One region of the Arthrobacter sp. STN4 genome, then DNA from elsewhere that is predicted to be linked to it. Evidence: riboswitches for the same ligand, from Rfam matches in the RefSeq annotation. Region 1 holds a riboswitch; each other region holds the start of a gene.

Region 1 (7,923 bases):
GCGGGTGAGCACCAGGAGGAAGACCAGGGTCACCACGAGCGCGCCGGTGGTGCAGAATTCGTACATGTTCCCCCATGGGACCCGACCGGCGGCCAGGCCTCGGGCGAGGACGGCGGCGGCATGGATGGCGGCGGCCAGCACGGTCAGGGTCACCCCGATCCGGGCGGCCTTGCGGGGGCCTGCCAGGCCGTACCGCATGGAATCATCCGCCATCAAGCCTGGGTGCGGGCCGGAGTGCTGGTTGGTGGGTCGCTCGGCCCGGCCCTCCGGCCCCTCCAGGTCGGATGCGGCCTCCTGGAACCCTGGCGTGCCGTGGCCAGTGGTGCCAGCGCGGGCCGGGATCTTTTGCCCGATAACGGCTGGTTGGGATGCCGGGGCATAGGCCACGCCATGTAGCTGTGTGGTGCGGCCCGTTTTGCTGGTGTTTACCAGGTCCCAGGCGAACGCGATGAGCGCGGCCACATAGGCGATCCCGGCCAGGAGCATGAACCGCTCACTGTAGAGGGCGAAGGCTTCGTTGATGGTTGGCATTACTGGTCCTTAGCGAGATGGTTCGTGTTGGTGGCCGGCGCCGACCATTCCTTGGTCAGGAGCCGGCCGATGGCTGCGGCTTCGGCGGCGAGGCGGTGGTTCTCCCCGCGCGCCAGGAGCGCGTATTCGACCATGGTCCGCCCGTCCGGGTGGGTTCCCGTTCTGACCCAGGCGCGGTGCCGGCCAATGAATAGGGACGCGATCAGTCCGGCCAGGGCGGCGAGGGCGAAGATCAGCACCCCGACCTGGCCGGGATCATGGCGAATGTCGATGCCGACGTAGCGCTTGATCCCGTCGAAACTGATGGATCCCTTTCCTTCGGGCAGGGTGTAGCTTTGCCCCGGGGCCAGCACGATACCGCCGGCCTTGAGGTTGCGGTTGTTCAGGGGGGTCAGGTTCTTCGTGTCCAGGGTGTAGACGTTCCGTGGCTGCCCGGTATTTAGTCCCAGGTCGCCGTAGTAGGAATTCAGGTTCAGCCGCGGATTCAGCGGGTCCGGGTCGCTGGCGTAGGAAATTCCCTGGTCGTTGACCAGCGCGGTGGGCAGGAAGAAGCCAACGAAGCCCAGTTGGGACGGCCTGGCATCGGGTGCCTTGACGACCAGCAGGGAAGTGTAGGCCCCGTCGCTGGGAATGGACACGACGGGCCCGCTAAACGCGGTCTTCCCGGTGCCGTCCTTGACGGTCACCACGGGCGCGTAGCCGTTGCCGACGAGATAGAAGCTGGCCCCGCCCACGGTGATCGGGTCGTTGACCTTCAGGATCCTTTTTACCGGCTCCGCCCCGGGTTTGTCTGTCACCGTCACGGCTGCGGTGAAGTCGATGGGCTGGCCGTAGTGGGCGGCCGAGGAACGGTCGAAGGTCACCGCGAATTTGTTTAGCGTGATGGCAAATGGGTCCAGCCGGGCGGGGTTGAAGTTGGGCCCGGGGGAAAACTGGTCATAGCCGACCAGGGTGTTGACGAAGGTGTCACCTTCGACCAGGATTTTCTGTCCCCGGTAGCCGAACAGGCCCCCGATGGCGACGCAGACCAGGACCCCGATCAGGGAGACGTGGAAGAGCAGGTTCCCCACCTCCCGGATCAGTCCCCGTTCGGCGGCGACGGAGGGGCGGTCCCCGCCGGCATCGTAGATGTGGACCCGGTAACGGCGCCTTCGCAACAGCCGTGCCGCATCCTGAACCGCCTGCCCGGCACTGATCCCGGCCGATTCCGGCAGCTCCAGGGTCCCGTATTCGGGCAGCCTGGACAGCCGCTTGGGGGTGCGGGGAGGAGCCGAACGCATGGCCTTCCAATGCGCCCGGGTCCTGGGGACGACACAGCCGATCAGGGACAGGAACAACAGCAGGTAGATGGCCGAAAACCAGGCGGAGGAATAGACGTTGAAGAACTGGAACCGATCCAGCCACGGCCCGTAGCCGGGATGGTCCTTCAGGTATTGGGTGACCACGGCGGGGTTGACCGGTCGCTGGGGAAACAACGAACCGGGCACGGCGGCCACGGCCAGCAACAGCAGCAACAACAAGGCGTTGCGCATGCTGGTCAGCTGCCGCCACGCCCAGCGCAGCGCCCCCCAGGCGCCCAAGCGGGGAAGTACAGGGTCGCCGGCCGGGGGCGTCGGTGCGGCTGTGGAACTCTCTTTCGTTGGTGGCACGGCTATTTCCCTGCCAGGGCGTCGGAGATCAGGGCTTTGAGGGTGCCCTGGTCGGCGGTGCCAAGGATGCGTGAGGCGACCCTGCCGCTCGTGTCGATCACCAGCGTGGTGGGGACCGCCTGCGGCGGGACGTACTGGGTCATGGACAGCAGCACCCCGCCGTCGGAGTCTTCCATGCTGGGGTAAGTGACACCAAAAGTACGCTCGAAGGCCGCGGCCTCCGGTTCCCGGTCACGGATGTTGACCCCGTAGAAGAGGACACCGTTCGGCTTGAATTCCTTGTACAGGGCTTCCAGCCGGGGTGCTTCCAGGCGGCAAGGGGAACAGGCGGCGTACCAGAAGTTCAACACCACCACCTTGCCCTTCCACGCGGCTGACTCCACGGCGGTGCCATCGAACAACTTGCCCGACAGGACGACCGGCTGCTTGCGTTCGGCCTTGGCGTACTGGGCCACGGATCCGTCCCCGGCGATGAAGTTCTTGTTGTCTCCCGCGTTGGCCTGCCGAGCCAGCGAATCGTTGGATGCGCACGCCGACAAAGCGAAGGTACCTAGTCCGGACAGGGCGGATAGCTGGAAGAATCGGCGCCGGGACGGCGGCGCCGTTGACGAAGTCGCTAATGCAGTCGGGGGGTTTTGGGGCATGGGATGGGGCATCGGTATCCTCATATAACGAAATTGTAACTTTTGGTTTTTGTCGGTTAGGCTGGTAAAAACACATACCCCTAACGGGTATGTTCGTGGGCCGTTTCGCCAAACCCCGTCGGCGGCCCGCGACCGTTCAGCTTCCCGACGGGGGCGGAGGAACCACCACCGGTGCGTTGGTGCACCTTGGGGTGAAGCACGCTCAACAAACAACAGCCATTGCGGCTGCGTGTTGGGCGGGCCGGGCAGGCCCCTCGCCCGAATCCGACAGCTAACTTCGCCGGCGCCGAGAGGAACCCCACCATGTCTACCCACCGCCAGCACGGCCGCCGCCGCGCCACCACTGCCATGCCCGTCCCCACCTCGCGTGGCCGCCATTGGGCCACCACCACTGAAGTTGAAGCCAAACATTTCACGCGCAGAAGGCCCTTGGGGATGGCCGTGGCCGCGGCAGGATTCATTGCGCTGACAGCCCTTCCGGCCGCCCACGCCGATACCGGCCACCTTGCCCCGGCGGTGACCGCCGGCGCAGCCACGACTTCAACGCAACCGGCTGTGACAGCGGACAAGGACATCGCGGTGTCCTTCGCCCATCCAGTGGTTCGCAGCAAGCCCGCGCCCTCTGCATTGGCCGCCGACGCCCTGCACCCGGCCGCCGCGCAGGAATCCCCGCTCCCGGCGCCGGCTCCAACAGCGGCACCGGCTGCCCAGACCCCAGCGGCCCCGGACCAGCCGTCCTCGGGGCTGCGCCCGCCCTTGGCCGCCCTGACGGTCACCTCACCCTTCGGGTACCGGAGCAATCCGCTGACCGGGGCCGGCGGGGAACTGCACACCGGGATTGACTTCGCCGGGACGTGCGGAACCGCAGTGTTCGCCTCTGGGGCAGGGACCGTGACCGAGGCCGGTTGGAGCCAGTACGGTGGCGGAAACCGCATCGTCGTCGACCATGGGGGTGGCATCAAGACCACGTACAACCACCTGGAGAGCATCGGGGTCAGCGTCGGCCAACAAGTGGGCGCGGGCGCCCAGATTGCCGGTGTCGGCTCGACCGGCAATTCCACCGGCTGCCACCTGCATTTTGAGGTCATGGTCGACGGCCAAACCGTCGACCCTGCACCGTTCATCTGACCGGCCCCCCATCACCGATGGAAGGTGATCCCTGCCGGGGGTGGGCTGAACCGACGGCTGGGCCGGTGGCAGTCCGTCCGTCGTGGTCCCGCCGGTTGGCCAGGTGTTCCCGGGTGAGTTCGGCGAGTTGGTCGTCGCTGAGCCTGTCGAAGGAGCGCGCTTCACGCTGGTCGCTGCGGGAGAAACGGACAAACATCAAAATGAGCAGGGGCAGGTCCACTATTTCGGCCACGAACCACAGCAGGTCTCCGGCCAGCTGCTGGTCCCGCAAGGGATTGGGCATCCAGCCCGGATGGTTCAGCAGCCCCACGGTGGCGCCGTCAAAGATCTGTGGGACCATGCGCATCATGATCCCGGGGACGGCGTCGAGGACGAGTTCGATAAAGACGAAGATGAACTCCACCACGATCAACGCGTTCACCGCCGCCTTGGCCCCTTCTTCAATGATCGGCACCGTCATCAACAACCCCATCAGCGGCACCACCACGGTCACGAGAACGTCGGCGACGGGGCTGGTGCGCAGGGGATAAAACAAGGGCGTCAAAAACACCGTAAACAGGGTCAGGCCCAGCAGCGCGGCGATGATCGTGTTGCCCAGCAGGCGCATCAGGCGGTGCCCGAGAAAGGCCTCCAGCCTGGCCACCCCGGCGGGGCCCAGGGTTGCCCGGGCCAGGGTGAGCGGTTTGCCCAGTCCCACCAGCAGGGGGACAACAAAGAGGTAGCCGGTGATCTTGAGGGTAAAGACCCAGCGCAAGTCATGGCTGTAGACGCCGGGGAAACCAAAACTGAGCACTGCAAAGCTGCCCAGCCCCAGAGCATAGAAGGACAGGGAACGCCACACCGGCCACCGCACACCCCGCTGGTGGGCGCGGGCCAGTCCTCGAGCATAGAGGATCGCGGCGGGCCCCAGCAGGCACACTGCAGCCCAGTTCAGGGTCCAGGACCCGGCCACGACGTCCCAAGGTGGCATGTCAGCGCTTCTGCGGTGCGGTGCGGCCCGCCAGGACGGCCCCGACGATCAGCACGGCCGCGGCCGTGGGGTAGCCGATGAGGAGGTCCTGGATCCCTGGCGGGCCGCCGGGCACGGCGAAGTGGGCGATCCAGTGTGAAATTCCAACCAGGAGGCCCAAAACCATGATGGCCTGGCCTATCCTGACCAGGCGTCGGTGGTGGCGGTAGTTCTTCGCGGCGTCATCGGCCGGGAGATTCTGTTTCATGTGCTGTCCTTTCAGAGGTGGGCTTGTTTAGCCGTTGGCTCCGCCGGAGCATGCGGCCCCGGGTTCCGGTGTTTGCGGGCCCATGGCGTAGGCCTTGATGAAGACGGGCAGTCGGGAGTCCCCGGCGTTGGAGACGTCCAGCTGGGTGCCCCAGGCGGACGCGGTCACTGCCGCTGCCTGGTCCGGGTTGGGGCTGAGGAGGACATAGGGTTTCCCCTTGACCAGGGCAGTCAGTGTGGTCACATCGGTCCCGGAGAGGCCTGGTTTGTAGCTGATCCATACGGCGCCGTGTTCGAGGGAATGCACGGCCCGGTTCTGGTTCACGGGGGTGGTGTAGGTCCCGCAGTTGGTCCACGTCGCAGCATGGTCCCTGCCGACCCCGGGCTGCTGCGGGTAGGTCACCGGGGTTTGGACGTGGTTACGGGTGAGATTCGGGTAGGTCTTGACTCCGGCGATGGGGCTTTTGGCTGCCTCAGCGGTCGTATTGCGGGTCTGGATGGATCCGGTGATGACAACCGTGACGACGACGATAATGGCGACGGCCAGCAAACCGAACCCGCCAAAGAAGAACAGATTACTTCTCCGTTGTTTTACCCGGTGTGCGGCGAATACGGCGTCGATTTTTGCTTGGCGTTCGGCTTGGCGCTCTTTGGCATTGCTCACTGGGGAGCTCCTTGTGCTGAGGGTTTTGCAGGTTTATCGGATGTACCCGTGGTGGATCCTGGTTCGACGCAGGAGCGGGGCTTTCGTCGCTGCAGCAAGAACGCGGCGGCACCGGCGAGCAGCAACAGGCCCGAGACCCACGTGTTCACCCGCAACCCCAGGATGGTGTTGGCATAGTCGGATCGCAGCAGCTCGAACACGAACCGGCCCGCGGTGTAGAGGACGACGTAGAGGGCGAAGACGGACCCGGCACCGAGCCGGAACCGTTTGTCCAGGTACAGGAGCACGCCGGCCGCGGCCAGGCACCACAGGGATTCGTAGAGGAAGGTCGGCTGGAAGTAGCCCAGCACGACCGGGGCACCGGCGGCGTCCAGGTGGGCGCGGCCGGTGGAGAAGTCCATTTGGTGGATCTGCAGTTTCCACGGCGCCGTGGTGGGGTCGCCGTAGAGTTCGTTGTTGAACCAGTTTCCCCACCGGCCCAGGCCCTGGGCAATCAGGAGCCCGGGGGCGGCGGCGTCGATCAGGGCGGTGAAGGATACCTGGTGGCGGCGGCAGCCGATATAGGCGCCGAGCAGGCCCAGGGCGATGGCGCCCCAGATGCCCAGGCCGCCGTCCCAGATTTTCAGGGCATTCCACGGGTTCCTGCCCGGCACAAAGTACAGTTCCGGGTCCGTGACGACGTGGTAGAGGCGCCCGCCGGCAATGCCGAAGGGCACAGCCCACATGGCAATGTCCAGGACCGCCCCGGGCCGGCCGCCGCGCGCGGTCAGACGCCGGCTGGCGAGCCATACGGCGATGACGATGCCGGCGAGGATACACAAGGCGTAGAAGCGGATCGTCAGCGGGCCTAGCTGGAACGCGCTCACGGTCGGTGAGGGGATGAGCAGGGGATTCAGTGCTGTCACAGTCATGGTGTGTCCGGTCTTAGGTGAGGTAGGAGAAGACGCCCATCATGCCGCGTTCGGCATGGTAGGCGTTGTGGCAGTGGAAGAGCCACTGGCCCGGGTTGTCGGCATCGAAGAAGACAGTGACGGTTTGTTTGGGCCGGACAATGACGGTGTCCTTCCGGGCCCCGGTCGCGCCGACCTGGAAGGTGTGGCCATGGATGTGCATCGGGTGCCACATCTCGGTGTCGTTGACGAACTTCACCTCCACCCGTTCGCCGGCCTTGATGTCAAAGACGTTCTCGAACGGTTTAGCCATGTCGAAGCGGTGCCCGTTGATGCCCCAGTCGTACTTCGCCATCCCGCCGGTCAGGCGAACCTCATGGGTGCGGTCCGGTGTCTTGGTGGGAAGGTTCACGGAGGGGTCGGCGGTGAGCTGTCCGCCGTCGACGACCTTGCCGGTCAGGACCTTCGGCAGGCTGGCCATGGCCGGGGCGGCCCCGGTGCCGGTGGAGATGAGCCCGTAGGCCATTTGGGCCTTCCCTTCGGCCAGGGCGAGCACGGGGGTGTAGCCGTCGCGGACGGTCAGGATCGCATCGATGCGCTCACCCATCCCGAGGACGACGGCGTCGACGTCGGTGTGTTGGACGGGGAAGCCGTCGGTGTGGGTCAGGGTGAGTTTCTGGTTTGGGACCCCGACGCGGTAGGCGGTGTCGCCGGCGGCGTTGATGATGCGCAGCCGGATCCGTTCCCCGGCCTTGGCTGTGAACGTTTCGGGGTTTCCGGGGTCCCGGCCGTTGAAGAGGTGGAGCGGGTAGGCGACATCGCCGGCGTCCCCGCCCAGGAAGTCGCTGCTGGCCCCCATGAGCATGTGCCCCATCACCATGCCCCCGTTACCACCGCCGTGGCTCATGCCACCCATGCTGCCCATGCCCTGGGAGAGTTCCTTCAGGACCTCATCGGGGGTGCCGGTGACGCCGTCGAGCCAGTCGTCCAGGACGATCACCCAGTCCCTGTCGTATTTCAGGGTTTCCTTCGGGTCCTCGATGACCAGGGCACCGTAGAGGGCGCGTTCGCGCTGCATTTCCACGTGCGAGTGATACCAGTACGTGCCCGGGTGGGGGAGCTTGAAGCTGTAGGGGTAATCCTTCCCTGCGGGGGCCGCCTCTTGGGTGAGGGCGGGGACGCCGTCGGCGTTGTTGCGCAG
Region 2 (7,923 bases), on a different contig from region 1:
GGTCATTTCCGGCGGCCTGGCCGACGCCGGCAGGCCCTGGTGGCACCCCATGGAGCGTGCCCTGCGTGCCGAACTGCTCGCTCCGCTGGCGGACGTGCCCGTGGTCCGGGCCGCGCTGGGCAACACGGCCGCCGTCGTGGGCGCAGCCTCACTGGTCCTTTCCTAATCCGTTCCCTTTCCCAGGAGTCACCATGACCTTAAAACTGACCAACCTCGACGCCCTGGCCGGCCAGCTGGTTGTTTCCGCCCAGGCCTACCCCGGCGAGCCCATGCGCGATCCCCGCACCACGGCGCAGGTGGCGGCGTCGGCCGTCATCGGCGGTGCCGCGGCCATCCGGGTCCAGGGCCTTGCGGACATCCAGTTCACCCGTGCCGCCGTGGAGGTGCCGGTGATCGGGCTGTGGAAGGACGGCCACGACGGCGTCTTCATCACCCCCACCCTGCAGCACGCCCTCTCCTGTGCCAGCGCCGGCGCGCACATTGTGGCCATTGACGGCACCCGCCGCCCCCGCCCGGACGGGCTAACCCTGGCCGAAACGGTTGCGGGCATCCACGCCGGCTCCAACTCCCTCGTGATGGCGGACTGCGGCTCCCTGGGCGACGCCGTTGCCGCCGCCGCTGCCGGCGCCGACCTCATCGGCACCACGCTGGCCGGATACTCGGGCGAGCGGCCGAAGACGGACGGGCCGGACCTGGACCTCATTGCCGTCGTTGCCGCCGCCGGGCTGGGGAAGCCGCTCATTGCCGAGGGCCGCATCCACTCCCCCGCCCAGGCACGCCAGGCGCTGGACGCCGGAGCCTTCGCCGTGGTGGTCGGCACCGCCATCACCCACCCGGCCTCCATCACCGGCTGGTTCAGGGACGCCCTCACCGCCTGAGCCGCGTCCAACCTGAAAGGACCAGCCGTGAACTTTTTTGACCGCACCGATCCCCAGCTCCACCCCGGCCTGGACTTACTGACGGGCCGGACCCCGCCCACGACCCTTGCCGAACTGGTGGCCATGCGCCGCGCCGATGCGGCCCGGCGCCCCGCCTTGCCGGCCGGCCTGGCGGACCAGGCCACCATGGCCGACCACGTGGCCCCAGGCGGCGGCCAGGGGGTGGATGTGGCCCTGCGCAGCTACCGGCCCGCGCATGCCACCGGGACGCTGCCGTGCCTGTACTGGATCCACGGCGGCGGCATGGTGGCCGGCACCATGGCCGGGGACGACCTGCATTGTCTACAGCTCGCGCTGTCGACCGGCTTGGCGGTCGTGTCCGTGGAGTACCGCCTGGCCCCCGAGCACCCCTTCCCGGCAGCCGTTGACGACGCCTACCAGGGACTGCTGTGGACCGTGGACAATGCCGGGCTGCTCGGCGTCGACCCCGCCCGGCTGGCCATTGGGGGCGCCAGTGCCGGCGGCGGGATCGCGGCGGGACTGGCCTTGCGCGCACGGGACCAGGACGGGCCGGCCTTGCGCTTCCAGTACCTGGCGTACCCGATGCTTGACGACCGGGACCAGACCCCGTCCAACCGCGAGTTCCCGGCCATCCCCTCCTGGAACCGCAAACGCAACACGCAGGCCTGGTCCTGGCTGCTCGGCCCGGCGCACGGCACCGACCAGGTGAGCGAGTACGCGGCGCCGGCCCGGGCCGGGAACCTGTCCGGGCTGCCGCCCGCGCTCATCCAGGTGGGCGAGCTGGACCTGTTCCGGGATGAGGACATCGAGTATGCGGCGCGCCTGCTGCAGGCCGGCGTGCCAACCGCGCTTCAGGTCTACCCGGGTTTCTACCACGGCGCCGATGCGCTGGTGCCGGAGGCGGACGTCTCCGTGCGCCTGCTCCGCGACCGGGACGAGGCGCTGGTCCGCGCCCTGGCGTAGGCGCTACCGTCCCGGGCGCGGCACCACAAAGTGGGTGACCCGGGCATCCTGGCCGTCCAGCGTGGCCCAGTCGCCGGCATGTTCGAGCACCGTGAACGCACTGGTGGGGTAGGCGGTGGCCATGTTCATGTAGGCGTCCTGGTCTGAATCGCGCGAGGCCAGCGTGAGCGCCAGCTCCTGGACACCGGGCATGTGGCTGATCACCATCAGCGTGGTCACTGTTTCGGGCACGTGGTTGACCACGGCCAGCATGCGCCGCGGGCCGGCCGCATACAGCGCCTCCTCGAGCTTGGGCGTGGGTGCCTTCTCGCCGAGCTGCTCACACACCCAGGTGCAGGTCTGCCGCGTGCGCAGCGCCGCGGAGCACAGGATGAAGTCGGGCACAATCCCGTTCTCCAGCAGCCACTTCCCCGCCAGCGGCGCCTCGTGGTGCCCCCGCTGGGCCAGCGGCCGCTCGTGGTCCCCAACGCCCAGGGGGAAGGCCGCCTTGGCGTGGCGCATCAGGACCAGCCGCTTGATGTGGTGTTCGCTCATGCTGACAGTTTAGTAAGGGAACCCCACGGCACGACGACGGCCGGGGCACCCAGGTGCCGCGGCCGTCGTCGTGCCTGAAGAATATGGCCTTGCGTTAGATCGAGTACTCGGGGGCCGCCCAGACGACGACCTCGGGGTGCTCGTAGAAACGGTAGCCTTCGCCGCGGACGGTGCGCACGGTGTTGGCGAGGCGGCCCAGCTTGGAGCGGAGGCGGCGGACGTGGACGTCGATGGTGCGCTCGTTGGGGACCTCGTCGGCGTTGCCCCAGAGGCCGTCGAGGAGTTCGTCGCGCCCCACGGTGCGGGTGCCGTTTTCGACGAGGTAGTTCAGCAGCTCGAATTCCTTGAACGTCAGGTTCAGCGTCTCGCCGTCGAGGTGGACTTCGCGGCGTGCCAGGTCGATCAGGACGCCAGTGGGGCGCTGCTCGGCGGCAACGGGGGGACGGACCGGCTCCGGGCGCTGGCGGGTGGCCACGGTGGGGTCGCCGAAGGTGGAGCGGACCACGTCGAGGGGGCTGCCCACGGCGTCGGACGGCGCAATGGCCACGGCAGCATAGCTCTGTGCCTGCGGCACCAGTGATTGGGCGTAGGCGCGGATGTCCTGGGCCAGCTTGGCCAGGGAGGTCCCGGCGGCGGCCGCCGTGTCCTCGTCCACGCCCACGTACAGCACAAAGCCGCGGGCGACGTTGTCCGGGTTGACGCCGCGGAGGGTGTCGCTGCCGGCAATGACGGGGGTGGGTGCGGTCATGGGCGCTGCCTCGGGCACGGCGCGCAGCCGGACCGCGGCGGAATCCGCATCGCGGCGGTACGCTGCGGGATTGCCGTAGCTCGGGTGGTCCTGCCCGGCGGGGCGGGGCTGGGCCGCACTGCGGGCAACGGCCTTGGCGGCGTTGCGGACTGAGATGTGGACGTATCCGGATGCAACTGACATTGAACTACCTCGGTGTTTGGCCGTTAGCTACGGCGCGAATGCTTTTCTCATGCCCTGGAGGCCTGGACTGAATGCCCGTTGGGGCTGGCCACGCTGGCCACGAATGCCTAGAAATGGGGTGCTGACTAGGACTGCATTCGACAACAGCAGAAATGGCGCCCGCCGGCTTGATGGGTGGCGGTGGCTGCGGCTGCAGAATTCACTGGGTGGGTGTTCACAATGCAAGTGTCCTACGTAATAAATGAAACCCGCAAGTAACAAACTGTCCATTTGTCCACATAATGAGATTTATGGGTATATTGTGACCAATCTTACATAACTGCTTGGTCACCATTTTATTCACGTAATGCGGTTGACGTTGAACTTATTTGATTCGAATAGTCTTTGATGGATTAATAATTTCGCGGATCTTCAATATTGCATCAATTCGTTCATGATTGGCACTTGGCGGCTTTCAGGCGGCTGGATATCCATCCAGGGACGCGCAGATTTTGTGCGGAAAATGATGTTATGGGAGGGAGGGACTAGCGGTCCGCGGCCTGGGCCGCCGAGAAGGGCCGCAGGCTGCGCACCTGGTCGCGCAGCCTGACGTGGTTGCGCCGGTTCATCATGATCAGGGCCGCGAGGCCGGAGACGATTGCCACCACGGCACCAATCCCCAGCGACCAGCGGGCACCGAAGGCGGTGGCGATCCAACCGACCAAGGGGGCGCCGATCGGGGTCCCACCCTGCAGCACCACCATGTAGACCGCCAGGACGCGCCCGCGCATGGCCGAGTCGGTGGTCAGCTGGACGGTGGTGTTGCACGCGTTCATGAAGGTCAGCGCCGCCAGGCCCACCGGAACCAGCGCCAGGGCATACAGGGCATAGCTTGGCATGGCGGCGGCGATGGCCACCATCACGCCGAAGGCCAGGGCCCCGCCCACGATGTACATGGTCCGCATCGTCTTGCGCCGCGCCGCCAGCAGGGCGGCCGCGAGCGTGCCGATGGCCATGACGGATCCCAGCAGCCCGTACTCGCCCGGGCCCAGGTGGAAGATGGTGGTGGCCATGAGGGCGTTGGTGATCTGGAAGTTCATGCCGAAGGTGCCCACCATGAACACCAGCCCCATGATCATCATCAGGTCCGGGCGCTGGCGGATGTAACGGAACCCTTCACGGATCTGGCCCTTGCCCCGCGGCACGCGGACCACGGGCTGCAGTTCGGACACACGCATGCGCCAAAGCGAGAAGATCACGGCCACAAAGCTGGCCGCGTTGATCAGGAAGGCCGGGCCCGTGCCGAACAGGGCGATGACCAGGCCGGCCACGCCCGGGCCCGCCAGGCGGGCGAGGTTAAAGGATGCGCTGTTGAGGGCGACGGCGTTGGGCACGTCCTCCTTGCTGACGACTTCGGAGACAAACGCCTGGCGCGACGGGGCATCGAAGGCGCTGGCAACGCCCAGCAGGAATGCCAGGACGTAGACATGCCACAGCTGCACGGTGTTGGTGACCACCAGCAGCCCCAGCAGCAGTGCGCACAGTCCCATGGCCGTCTGGGTGCACAGCAGCAGCTTGCGCTTGTTGACGCGGTCGCCCAGGAGGCCGGCGAAGGGGCCCAGGAAGACGATGGGCAGGAACTGCAGGCCGGTGGTGATGCCGGCGGCGGTTCCGGAGTTGTGGGTCAGGATGGTCAGCACCAGCCAGTCCTGGGCCACCCGCTGCATCCAGGTGCCGATGTTGGACACCAGCGCCCCGGTCACCCAGAGCCGGTAGTTGAAGACCTTCAGGGCGCGGAACATGGAATTCACCTGGCGCTCATCTCCTGCAGGATCCGGGCGGCTTCGTGGAGCGTGGCGCGCTCTTCCGGGGACAGGCCCGCGATGCCCTTGGCCAGCCACTGCGTCCTCCGGGACCTGGCCTTCTGCAGTATGGCGGTGCCGGCTTCGGTCACGTGGACCAGGACCTGGCGCCGGTCGTGCGGGTTGTCCCCGCGCGTGACGTATCCGGCGGCCTCAAGGCCGTTGACAATCCGCGTCATGGACGGCGCCTGGATCTGTTCGCGTTCTGCCAGCTCCCCCACGGTCAGGGGCCCGTTGAGGATGCCGGCCAGGACGGAATACTGGCCGGGGCTGATATCCCGCGAGGCTGCTTCGGCGCGCAGCCGCCGGGAGGTGCGCATGACGGCCACCCTCAGCTCGGCGGCAAGGGGGCCTGGGCCGGCGGGGCGTTTGGCCGGCAGGGTTTTGGTGGTGGGTGCTTGAGTCATCGTCAGTATCAACCTGGTGCTAAAAGTTGCGTATCTTCTCTTAGTTAGCATAGGTCATTAGCATTGCTAAGTAAATGTCACCCTGGCCACACCGTTATCAAAATGTGACAATGCGCTCCTGGTTCGGTAACGTTGGCAGGGTGCCCGCCGAGCCACCCACGGTTCCTTGGCACAAATGGACGGTTCGCCGAGCTCTGCCGCCGCCCATTTCCCGTTCACACAGATGGCAGAGACGGGGGACCCAATCTTTGCGGGCCTCCTACCCATGGAAGCCCTTGGGGTTAAGCCGAAAGTCCGGGCAGCTGCTGCTGCCCGCCGCCCGGCCGGATGCTCCCATCCGTTCCCGACAGCTCACCTCGCAGGCGTGGAGAGGCCCTACTTTTATGTCTGCAGCACCCCAGCACGGCCGGCGCCGCGCCGAGCCCGTACGCAAGATTTCCCGCCGCGAGGCCCGCAGGCAGGAGGCCGAGGCAACAAATACCCGTGGCCCGGCCCGGCGCATGGCCGTTGTGGCCGTCTCCGCAGCCCTCCTGGCCGGGGGCGGGCTGGCACAGGCAGCCACCAACAACGTCCCCGGCGGGCTCGCCGCGGCGAGCCTGGTTTCCGGTGCCGCCACCGGCGCCACGGCGGGCGCCACTTCCGGCGCAACGACGGGCGCAACGCCGTCGGCAGTTACAGCGCCGAAGGGCATTGCGGTCAGCTTTTCCCGCATCGACGTCGGCTCCGCGGCCCAGGCAAAAGAATCAGCCAAAGCGAAGGCCCCCACCGTCGAGAGCCAGTCCGACGGCGTCACCCGCCTCGCCCCCGCCAAGGCCGCAGCCCCGGCCAAGGCCGCAGCCCCCGTGCTCGTCGACGACCCCGCCGGCGCGCAGGCGTATGCGGCGGGCCAGCTGGCAGCCAAGGGGTGGGGTGCGGACCAGATGGGCTGCCTGCGGCTGTTGTGGACCCAGGAATCCAGCTGGCTGACCTCGGCGGAAAATGCCTCCAGCGGTGCGTACGGCATTGCCCAGTCGCTGCCGGCCGAGAAGATGGCGAGCGTGGGCGCGGACTACCGCACCAACTACAGGACGCAGATCCGCTGGGGCCTGCAATACATTGAGGCGCGCTACGGCACCCCGTGCGGCGCCTGGGGACAGGAAGTGGCGGCAGGCTGGTACTGACCGGCACCCCTCCTGACGCGAGAAAGGGGCCAACCCGCGAGAACGGTGATGCTTGACACCGTTCTCGCGGGTTGGCCCCTTTCTCGTTGCTTCCTTAGTCCACGACCCCGTACAGGCGGTCGCCGGCGTCGCCCAGGCCCGGCACAATGTAGGACTTTTCGTTCAGGCCCTCGTCGATCGAGGCCAGGACCACGTGGACGTTGTCGCGGTCGCCATGGGCGGCTTCCAGCTTGGCCAGGCCCTCCGGCGCGGCCAGCAGGCAGATGCAGGTGATGTCCGCGGCGCCACGGTCAAAGAGGAACTTGAACGCCTCGATCAGGGTGCCGCCGGTGGCCAGCATGGGGTCCAGCACGTACACCTGGCGGCCCGTGAGGTCCTCGGGCAGGCGTTCGGCATAGGTGATGGCCTCGAGAGTCTCCTCGTTGCGGGCCATGCCGAGGAAGCCGACCTCGGCCGTGGGCAGCAGGCGCGTCATGCCCTCGAGCATGCCCAGCCCGGCGCGCAGGATCGGCACCACCAGCGGGGTGGGCTTGACCAGGCCCGTGCCGATCGTGAATGTCACAGGCGTTTCAATGTTGACCGGCTCCACGCGCACCTCGCGGGTTGCCTCGTAGGCCAGCAGGGTGACGAGTTCTTCGGTCAGCAGCCGAAAAACCGGCGAGGGGGTGTTCTTGTCCCGCAGGACAGTCAATTTGTGGGCAATCAGCGGATGATCCGCAACCAGTACGCGCATAGATAAAAGCTACCATTGAGCCGTGTCCCCCCTATCGAATTCCCGCCAAACCGAGACGCCCGCCACGACCCGTCATGCTGCGTGGATGGGCCTTGCCCTGGAGCAGGCACGCCGCGCCCTGGACACGGGGGACGTACCCATCGGCGCCGTCGTGCTGGGGCCCGACGGCGGGGTGCTCGGCGTGGGGCGCAACGAACGGGAGGCGCACGGGGACCCCACGGCGCACGCCGAGATGGTGGCCATCCGGGAGGCTGCCCGGAGGATTGGCGGGTGGCGGCTGGAGGGCTGCACGCTGGTGGTCACGCTGGAGCCGTGCACCATGTGCGCCGGGGCGATCGTGCTGGCGCGGGTGCCGAAGGTGGTTTTCGGCGCGTGGGACGAGAAGGCCGGGGCCGCCGGCTCCGTGTTTGACGTGCTTCGCGAGCGCCGCCTCAACCACTGGGTCGAGGTGTTTC
Region 3 (7,923 bases), on a different contig from region 1:
CCCCGGGGTGTAGGGAGCACCAGGGCCAGCCCGTGCAGTTCCGCGAGGAGCGCCTCCACATCCCCGGGCGTGGCGCCGCCCACGGCGTCGGCCAGCTGTTCGGCGGTGGCGCCCGACTCGGGACCGGCCGTGACCACCAGTGCGGTCAGGACCTGCAGCTGCGGCTGGTTCAGCCGGTCCAGGGCGCGTGAGAGCCCGGCCCGGCTGGAGGCACGGGCGGCGAGGGCGGCGAAATCGGCGGCCGGGGGATCCATCAGCTCCGGGCGCAGCGAAAGCAGCCGCAGCAGCGAGGAATCGGGCCGGGCAGCAAGGTCGGAAATCAGGAGCCGCAAGGTGGACATCAGCTCAACGCTACCGCGAAAAGCCGCCGCGGGACCGCCGGTGCGGGGAAGCTAAAGGCGCCGGCGCCTGGACACGGCATGGATGACACTGCCGCCCATCATGATGAACGCGGCGGGCAGGCAAAGCATGGCAACCCACGTGTAGCCGGTCCAAGGCTCCCCGCCGGCCCATTTCGTCAGCAGCAAAATGGCCAGGGCGGCCACCCCTGCCAATGCCAGCACGAGGGCTGCGAGATTGAAGGCCTGCCAGCCCCGGCCGTCGGAGGCAGGTGCCGTGTTGTGGGAGCTCATGGCCATAACGCTAACAGCGGACAGTGGCGGCACAAAGCGCGCCGGCATTCTAAGGACGCGGTAACCTTGAAGGGAATGGACCAGCACGCCCCGAACCTGTTTGCACCGGCCGCACATTTCACGGCCACGGGTGCGCACGGCCCTCCGCCGCGCAGGTCCCCGGCGTGATCCCGACAGATGAAATATACGAGGTAAAGCAAGTGCCGATCGGCAAAGTGAAGTGGTACGACAATGAAAAGGGCTTCGGCATCCTGACCGCCGACGACGGCCGGGAAGTCTTTCTGCGCGCCAACGCCCTGCCAGCCGACGCCGGTGACATCAAGCCCGGCATGCGCATGGAATTTGGCGTGGCCGACGGCCGCAAGGGTGCCCAGGCCATGGCCGCAAAGCTTCTGGACCGGGGCCAGTCCGTGGCCAAGGCCAAGCGCATGCCGGCCCGTGACCTCGCCCCGATCGTGCAGGACCTGGTGACCTTGCTGGAACATTCAGTGGGATCCCTGACCAACGGCAAGTACCCGGAAGGCGACGCGGGCAAGATTGCCGCAGCGTTGCGCAAGGTTGCCGACAACTTCGACGCATAACGGTGCCCACCATGACCGAACTTCCCACCGAACCAGCCACGCCGTCCACTGGCGGGCCACAGGCCGCGCCGCCGGCAGCCGACGCCCCGCGCCCCGGCGTCCCGGTCTGGCGGGTCGGCAAGCCCGACGCCTTCCTGGCCACGGCCATCGACGTGGCCCGCAATGCCGTGCTGGACATCGCGACGCCGGAGAACATCGGCGCGCATGCCGCCGTGCGCAGCGAAGGTGTCCGGACGGTCACGCACCTTTTTGAATGCCTGCTGCCCGGCTGCGTCGGCTGGCAGTGGTTCGCCACGCTGGCCCGCGTCTCCCGTTCCAAGGACGCCACTGTCAACGAGGTGGGGCTGCTCCCCACCAATGGCTCCCTGCTCGCCCCGCCGTGGGTCCCCTGGGCCGAGCGGGTCCGCCCCGAGGACGCCCAGCCCGACGACGCCGGCACCGAAGATGCCGGTGCCGAGGCTGGCGCCGACGCCGCGGGGGACCCTGACGGGGACCCTGACGGGGATGTGGACGCGGAGTCCGGGCACGACGCCGGGTCCCCGGCGGAGGCTGACGGCCCGCCGGAGGACTGAGCCGCCGGCCGCGGGCTCCCTTTCGCTGGCCTATGTACATGTATGGCGGCCCCCGCCCGGCGGGGGCCGCCATACATGTACTTTCGGCGGGGCGGTCCGGACTTTCGGGCAGAAAAACCGTGGTTGACGCCGGCCCCGCCGCAGGAACAAGCTGTGTGCATGGATGATGCAGCAGTGGATGTGGTGAGGCGTTTCTATGATTCCGTCGCGGAGCGCGACCTGGCCAAGGCCGAGTCCTGCTTTGCCCCGGATGCCCGGTGGCACCTGCCGGGGAAGGGGCCCATTGCCGGCGACCACGTGGGGTGGCCCGCCATCCGGGACGAGTTCCTGGTGAAGCTGGGGCCGCTTTCCGGAGGCACGTTCAAGGCCGAACTGCTGGATGTGGCGGTGGGCGGGCGGTACATCGTGGCCGTCCAGCACGCCACCGGCGACGTTGGCGGGCGGGTCCTGGACATCACCGGCTGCCAGTTGATGCGTGTGGAGGACGGGCTGATCCGCGAGGTCCGCGGCCACTACTCGGACCAGGAAGCGCTGGACGCGTTCTGGGAGGAACCCGCCTGACGGAACCCGGCCGCCGTCGAACGTAAACGCCTCAGGGCCCATGGCGCAGAAAAGGCGCCCCGCGAACAAGCCGGGGCGCCTTTTCTGCGTTTGGTGGTGGGGCCGCTAGAGGTTTTCGATGACGTAGTCGATGCACCGGGTCAGTGCGGTGATGTCCTCCGGCTCGATCGCGACAAAGGTGGCGATGCGCAGCTGGTTGCGGCCCAGCTTGCGGTAGGGCTCGGTGTCCACGATCCCGTTGGCACGCAGCACCTTGGCCACGGCAGCGGCGTCCACCGACTCGTCAAAGTCGATGGTGACGATGACGTTGGAGCGGTCTTCGGCCCGGACGACGAACGGGGTGGCGACGGCGGACTGCTCGGCCCAGGAGTACAGCCGGCCCGCGGATTCGGCGGTGCGCCGGGCGGCGAAGTCCAGGCCGCCGCTGGCGTTGAGCCACTTGACCTGTTCGTTGAGCGTGACGAGCGTGGACAGGGCCGGCGTGTTGTACGTCTGGTTCTTCAACGAGTTGTCGATGGCCGTGGTGAGGTTCAGGAAGTCCGGCACCCAGCGGTCGCTTGCACCAATGCGGGCTGCGCGCTCCAGCGCGGCGGGGGAGAACAACCCCAGCCACAGGCCGCCGTCGGACGCAAAGTTCTTTTGCGGGGCGAAGTAGTAGACGTCCGCCTCGGCGACGTCCACGTGCAGGCCGCCCGCGGCCGAGGTGGCGTCGACCAGGACCAGGGCTCCGCCGTCGGCCCCGGGAACCCGCTTCACGGGGGCGGCCACGCCGGTGGAGGTTTCATTTTGCGGCCAGGCGTACACGTCGACGCCGGACTCGGCCGCCGCCTCGGGGCGCGTGCCCGGCTCGGAGGTGATGATCGAGGAGGCCTCAAGGAACGGGGCCTTGTTCGTGGCGGAGGCAAACTTGGAGCCGAATTCGCCGAAGGAAAGGTGCTGGGCCCTCTTCTCCACGAGCCCGAACGAGGCCACGTCCCAGAATGCGGTGGACCCGCCGACGCCCAGGATGACCTCGTAGCCGTCGGGGGCGTTGAAGAAGGTGGACAGGCCGCTGCGGACCTCGCCCACCAGGTTCTTCACGGGCGCCTGGCGGTGGGAGGTGCCCAGCAGGGATGCGCCGGCGGCAGCCAGGGCGGACACCTGCTCGGGGCGGACCTTCGAGGGGCCTGCGCCAAAGCGGCCGTCGGCCGGACGCAGGTTGGCGGGGATGGTGAGGGGCGTGGATTCGCTCACGGGCTGCTCCAAATATTAAGCGATGGATTTTAAGGCGCCAAGGGCCTGCGGCCAATTCTGCCGCACGGCCCCGCCCATTCCGAAATGCGGGCCGCATGGTGAAATGTTTCCCCCGCTGCACGGAGACGGGCAACAAACGGGTGGCGCAGGGGAACAAGGGGACGTTTTCCGCCCTTGTATTAAGCAGGATAACGTTAGAGACAAAAGGCCTGTTGCCGGAATCTCGCTCAACCCCAGGAGGAATCTGACGTGACAGATTTGATTGACACGACGGAAATGTATTTGCGCACCATCCTGGAGCTCGAAGAAGAGAACATCGTGGCGCTGCGGGCCCGCATTGCCGAACGTCTGCACCATTCCGGCCCCACCGTCTCCCAGACCGTCGGGCGGATGGAACGCGACGGCCTGGTCATCGTCTCCGGTGACCGCCACTTGGAACTGACCCCCGCCGGGCGCGACAAGGCCACGCGCGTCATGCGCAAGCACCGCCTGGCCGAAAGGCTGCTCTCGGACGTCATCGGCCTGGACTGGGCCTATGTGCACGACGAGGCGTGCCGCTGGGAGCACGTCATGAGCGAGCGGGTCGAGCAGCGGCTGTTCGAACTGCTGGGCAAGCCGGAGGAATCGCCCTACGGCAACCCCATCCCCGGGCTGGAGGAACTGGGCGGCAATGTGGCCCCCGTCTTCGCCGCGGGCCTGGTCACGCTGGTGGACGCCATGGCCTCCTATTCCCCGGAACAGTCCGTGACCATCCACCGGCTCTCCGAACGCATCCAGGTGGAGCCGGAGCTGCTGACCCAGCTGGACGAGGGTGGGCTGCGTCCCGGCGCCACCATCTCCCTGGCCCAGGTGGGCGAATACATTTCGGTGCGCGTCCCCGGGATCGACGGCGCGCTTGAGCTGCCGCCCGAGGTCGCCTCCCACGTCTTTGTCTCGATGAGCTAAGCGGCCCGGGACGTATCCGGTCCGCCCCGGCGGGCCCGCAGCCGGCCGGATTGCGGCCGTGGCTGCGGCGGAACGCGTCAGGCGCTTGACGCGCAGCCCGCCAAATATAACGGAATTATCACGGCTGTCGTTTTTACCGTATAGTAACTACGTGGCGCTGTAACCAAAGCGTTACCAACCTCTGACACCGAGCCTTGCCTTCAGAGGGGGAATGAACCGTTTCAGGCAAGGACGGGGGAACCACAACCGGCAGGCCGAGAAGCCTGCCTTGGGGTGAAGCCAGGTCTCGCACCACCCGCAACCCATCAGGCACCATGCCCAGGACGGGGCGGGAGCCGGTGCATTGCGCGTGCCGCGGGCCAGGCCGGATCAACCATTGCACTCTCTGATCCGAATCCGACAGCTAACTCCGCAGGTGCTTCGCAGAGAGGTTTTTAGTGTCAGAGGTCAAGCAGCGCGGACGCCGCCGGGCGGGTCCGCCATGTACCGAACCGGCAGCGACTGCCCAGCCAACCCGCCGGGAGCTGCTCGCGGCCGAGCGGTCGGGCGTAGCACCCCACCCCACGTTGGGCGGGCTGATCCGCAGCAGCATTGGACGCGGGGCCGGCCAGAAAGTCGGGATGGCACTGGCCGCCACCGGCCTGGCCCTCGCCGTGACCGTGCCGTCGGCCGGCGGGGCGCTTCAGCTGGCCGGTAGCGACACCCCGGCCGGACCGGCCGCGTCGCAGTCACTGGTCACCGCGGCGGCAGATGTGCCGATTACCTTTGAAGCGCCGTCCATTGCCAGTGCACTCAACCCGGATGGACAACTGAAGGAAACGCTGAAGGTCAAGGCCTCCAACGTCACGCCGCAGGCTGCCAAGGGAACGCTGTCGGCGCCGTTGAAGGTGCTCACGCCGTCCTCGCCGTTTGGCTCACGCCTCAACCCCCTGACCGGGGCGATGGGGGAAATGCACACGGGGCAGGACTATGCCGTCCAGTGCTCCACGGCCGTGTTCGCCGCGGCCGGCGGCACGGTGGCCTTTACCGGCTGGCACCCCTACGGCGGAGGCAACCGCGTGGTCATCGACCACGGCAACGGCCTCTCGACGTCGTACAACCACCTGAGCTCCATCGGCGTGAAGGTGGGCCAGGAAGTGGAGCGCGGGCAGCAGGTGGCGCTCAGCGGCACCACGGGGGCCTCCACCGGCTGCCACCTGCACTTTGAGGTCATGGTCGACGACCAGACCGTTGACCCGACCGGGTGGCTTTAAGTCCTCCACAAGGGGGGCCAGGTCACGACTTAGAGACACGACCGTGACCTGAACGTGACATTGGAAAAAATCTGTTGTACCGTCGTAACCGCGCCAACTTCGAATCAAGCTGGCGCCTGTGAGTGGATTGCCTAGCTCTGCCACCGCTCACGGTCCGTTCGTATCAATCGTCTGGCAGGGGCGGGGGAACCATTATCGGGCTTCTTTTATGGAAGTCCTAGGGGTGAAGCCGCGAAGCGTCCGTCCATGGAAAACAATTCCTGGAACGGGTGTGGAGCGGCCGGGTGACTCCCATCCGAATCCGACAGCTTACCTCGCAGGCTTTGGGAGAGGATCCTTCTTGTCTTCAAACACTGCCCTTGGGCGTCACCGCGCCGAGGTTGTTAAGACCAGCCCGATCTCCGTCATCACGAAAGCCGTCGGCTCCAACGTCGGTGGTGTCGGACGCCAGGCCGCTGTAATCGCAGCAGCTTCCGGACTGGTCCTCACTTCCGGCATTGCAGCAAATGCCGCCACCCCCACTGTGGAGCGCGCCTCCGACGGTGGCACCACGCTTAGCCAGAACACGCAGCTTGCCTCGGCAGTGACTGCAAAGTCGACCGTGAAGATCTCCTTCGCAACCCCCAAGGTGACCTCAACCCCGGCTCCCGTTGTTGTCACGCCCCCCGTGGCCGCGCAGAGCAGCGACGTTGCCCAGGTGCCCGCCGCCCAGGCCCCTGCAGCGGCTCCGGCCGCCACGGTCACCACCACCGAAGCAGCCCCCCAGCCCGCCACCAAGAGCGGCATTGGCGCCACGATCGCCGCTGCGGCCCTGGCCCAGCTCGGCGTGGCCCAGGACTGCACCATGCTGGTCACCAACTCGCTGGCAGCGGCCGGGATCAACTACCACGGCTGGCCGGCCGGCTACCTCTCCCTCGGCCGCACGGTTTCCGAGGCTGAAGCACAGCCCGGTGACCTGATCTACTACGCCGACGGCGGCCTGGGCATGGCCCACATTGCCGTTTACATCGGCAACGGCCAGGCCGTCCACGGCGGCTTCCACGGCAGCACCGTCGTCTGGTCGGTCGACGTTGGCGGCTCGGCCCCCGTGTTCATCGCGATGGGCCACTAGTTCCGAAAAGCTTCCAAGCACCGGCCCCGTCCATAGGACGGGGCCGGTGCTTTTTAATGGCAGGCCGCCGACGCAGGCAGCCGCGGCCCAGGGCCCGGCGTCCGTCACAACACCGCCGGCAGCCGTGCCCGCGGTGCGCGGCCCGCCGTCTGGCTTGGCATCCGGCACGGTCCTGTCCGGGCCGGTGCAGACGTTCGTAGGAACGGGGCGGGCTAGCATGGGTTTCATGGACAGTGGAAGCGGGCAGCCGTGCAGGCCGTGATATTGGCCGGAGGGCTTTCACGCCGCCTCGGCGGCGTGGCGAAGGCCGGCCTGCTGGTGAACGGGGAAACGCTGCTGGCGCACACCCTGCGTGCCGCCCAGGCCGTGGTGGACGCGACGTCCGCCGGGAACGCACGGGGGAGGACCGCCGTCGTCGGCCCGGTGGGGCAGCTGGCCGCCTGGCTGGGTCCGGGCCGGCGGTCCGGGCGGTTGGAATTGGTGCAGGAGGACCCGCCGTATTCCGGCCCGGCGGCCGGCATCGCCGCGGGCATCTCGGCCCTGGACGGCACCGGCGGCCGGGTGCTGGTGCTGGCCTGTGACATGCCGCAGGCCGGGCCGCTGGCAAAACTGCTGGCCGAAGCCGCCGCCGGGTGCGGCGCCTCGGAGGCGGTGATGGCCGTGGACGGCGGGCGCCGCCAGCCGTTGGCCGCCATTTATCCGTTGGCGGCGCTGCAGGCCGCGGTGGCGGAGGCCCGGGCGGCGCACCGGCTGGAAAATGCGTCGGTCTTCTCGCTGCTTGCTAGTGTGAACATCAAGGAATGTGCCGTGCCGGCGGGGCTGGCGGCGGACATCGACACTTGGGACGACGCCCGCCTGCACGGGATCGGCGCCCCGCTTTGAGCTGGCCGGGCAACCCGGACGGGAAGGGCACGGACATGGAGAACAACGACGAGGTTTTGGACGCGTGGCTGGCAAAACTGCTGGCCGCCTTTGAGATCGCCGACATTGAGGTGGATGTCCATGCCGTGCTGAACCTGGCCGGCGTGGCCGCGC

The links. A riboswitch is a leader RNA that binds a small molecule or an ion and turns the genes downstream of it on or off. The one in region 1 is predicted to bind cyclic di-AMP.
Region 2: another riboswitch for cyclic di-AMP. It lies ahead of MMF96_RS13165 (hypothetical protein); the one in region 1 lies ahead of MMF96_RS08930 (M23 family metallopeptidase).
Region 3: another riboswitch for cyclic di-AMP. It lies ahead of MMF96_RS17175 (M23 family metallopeptidase); the one in region 1 lies ahead of MMF96_RS08930 (M23 family metallopeptidase).

Annotation. Positions count from the first base shown of each region.
Region 1 covers NZ_JAKZGX010000009.1:53,494-61,416, reverse strand. Annotated here, with positions in the region: gene ccsB (c-type cytochrome biogenesis protein CcsB) at 1-531, opposite strand, end outside; gene MMF96_RS08940 (cytochrome c biogenesis protein ResB) at 531-2,063, opposite strand; gene MMF96_RS08935 (TlpA disulfide reductase family protein) at 2,183-2,824, opposite strand; cyclic di-AMP (ydaO/yuaA leader) riboswitch at 2,921-3,122, shown strand; gene MMF96_RS08930 (M23 family metallopeptidase) at 3,128-3,952, shown strand; gene MMF96_RS08925 (cytochrome c oxidase assembly protein) at 3,945-4,922, opposite strand; gene MMF96_RS08920 (hypothetical protein) at 4,924-5,169, opposite strand; gene MMF96_RS08915 (DUF3105 domain-containing protein) at 5,197-5,832, opposite strand; gene lgt (prolipoprotein diacylglyceryl transferase) at 5,829-6,743, opposite strand; gene MMF96_RS08905 (multicopper oxidase family protein) at 6,757-7,923, opposite strand, start outside.
Region 2 covers NZ_JAKZGX010000018.1:7,897-15,819, reverse strand. Annotated here, with positions in the region: gene MMF96_RS13200 (ROK family protein) at 1-166, shown strand, start outside; gene MMF96_RS13195 (N-acetylmannosamine-6-phosphate 2-epimerase) at 192-878, shown strand; gene MMF96_RS13190 (alpha/beta hydrolase) at 906-1,862, shown strand; gene MMF96_RS13185 (histidine phosphatase family protein) at 1,866-2,396, opposite strand; gene MMF96_RS13180 (winged helix-turn-helix domain-containing protein) at 2,491-3,327, opposite strand; gene MMF96_RS13175 (MFS transporter) at 3,852-5,108, opposite strand; gene MMF96_RS13170 (MarR family winged helix-turn-helix transcriptional regulator) at 5,114-5,575, opposite strand; cyclic di-AMP (ydaO/yuaA leader) riboswitch at 5,767-5,952, shown strand; gene MMF96_RS13165 (hypothetical protein) at 5,959-6,735, shown strand; gene upp (uracil phosphoribosyltransferase) at 6,830-7,468, opposite strand; gene tadA (tRNA adenosine(34) deaminase TadA) at 7,491-7,923, shown strand, end outside.
Region 3 covers NZ_JAKZGX010000032.1:30,146-38,068, reverse strand. Annotated here, with positions in the region: gene MMF96_RS17210 (helicase-associated domain-containing protein) at 1-341, opposite strand, end outside; gene MMF96_RS17205 (hypothetical protein) at 393-632, opposite strand; gene MMF96_RS17200 (cold shock domain-containing protein) at 833-1,213, shown strand; gene MMF96_RS17195 (DUF3027 domain-containing protein) at 1,225-1,785, shown strand; gene MMF96_RS17190 (nuclear transport factor 2 family protein) at 1,945-2,346, shown strand; gene serC (phosphoserine transaminase) at 2,452-3,579, opposite strand; gene MMF96_RS17180 (metal-dependent transcriptional regulator) at 3,829-4,524, shown strand; cyclic di-AMP (ydaO/yuaA leader) riboswitch at 4,700-4,959, shown strand; gene MMF96_RS17175 (M23 family metallopeptidase) at 5,145-5,777, shown strand; cyclic di-AMP (ydaO/yuaA leader) riboswitch at 5,929-6,114, shown strand; gene MMF96_RS17170 (NlpC/P60 family protein) at 6,118-6,888, shown strand; gene MMF96_RS17165 (NTP transferase domain-containing protein) at 7,138-7,770, shown strand; gene MMF96_RS17160 (DUF6457 domain-containing protein) at 7,806-7,923, shown strand, end outside.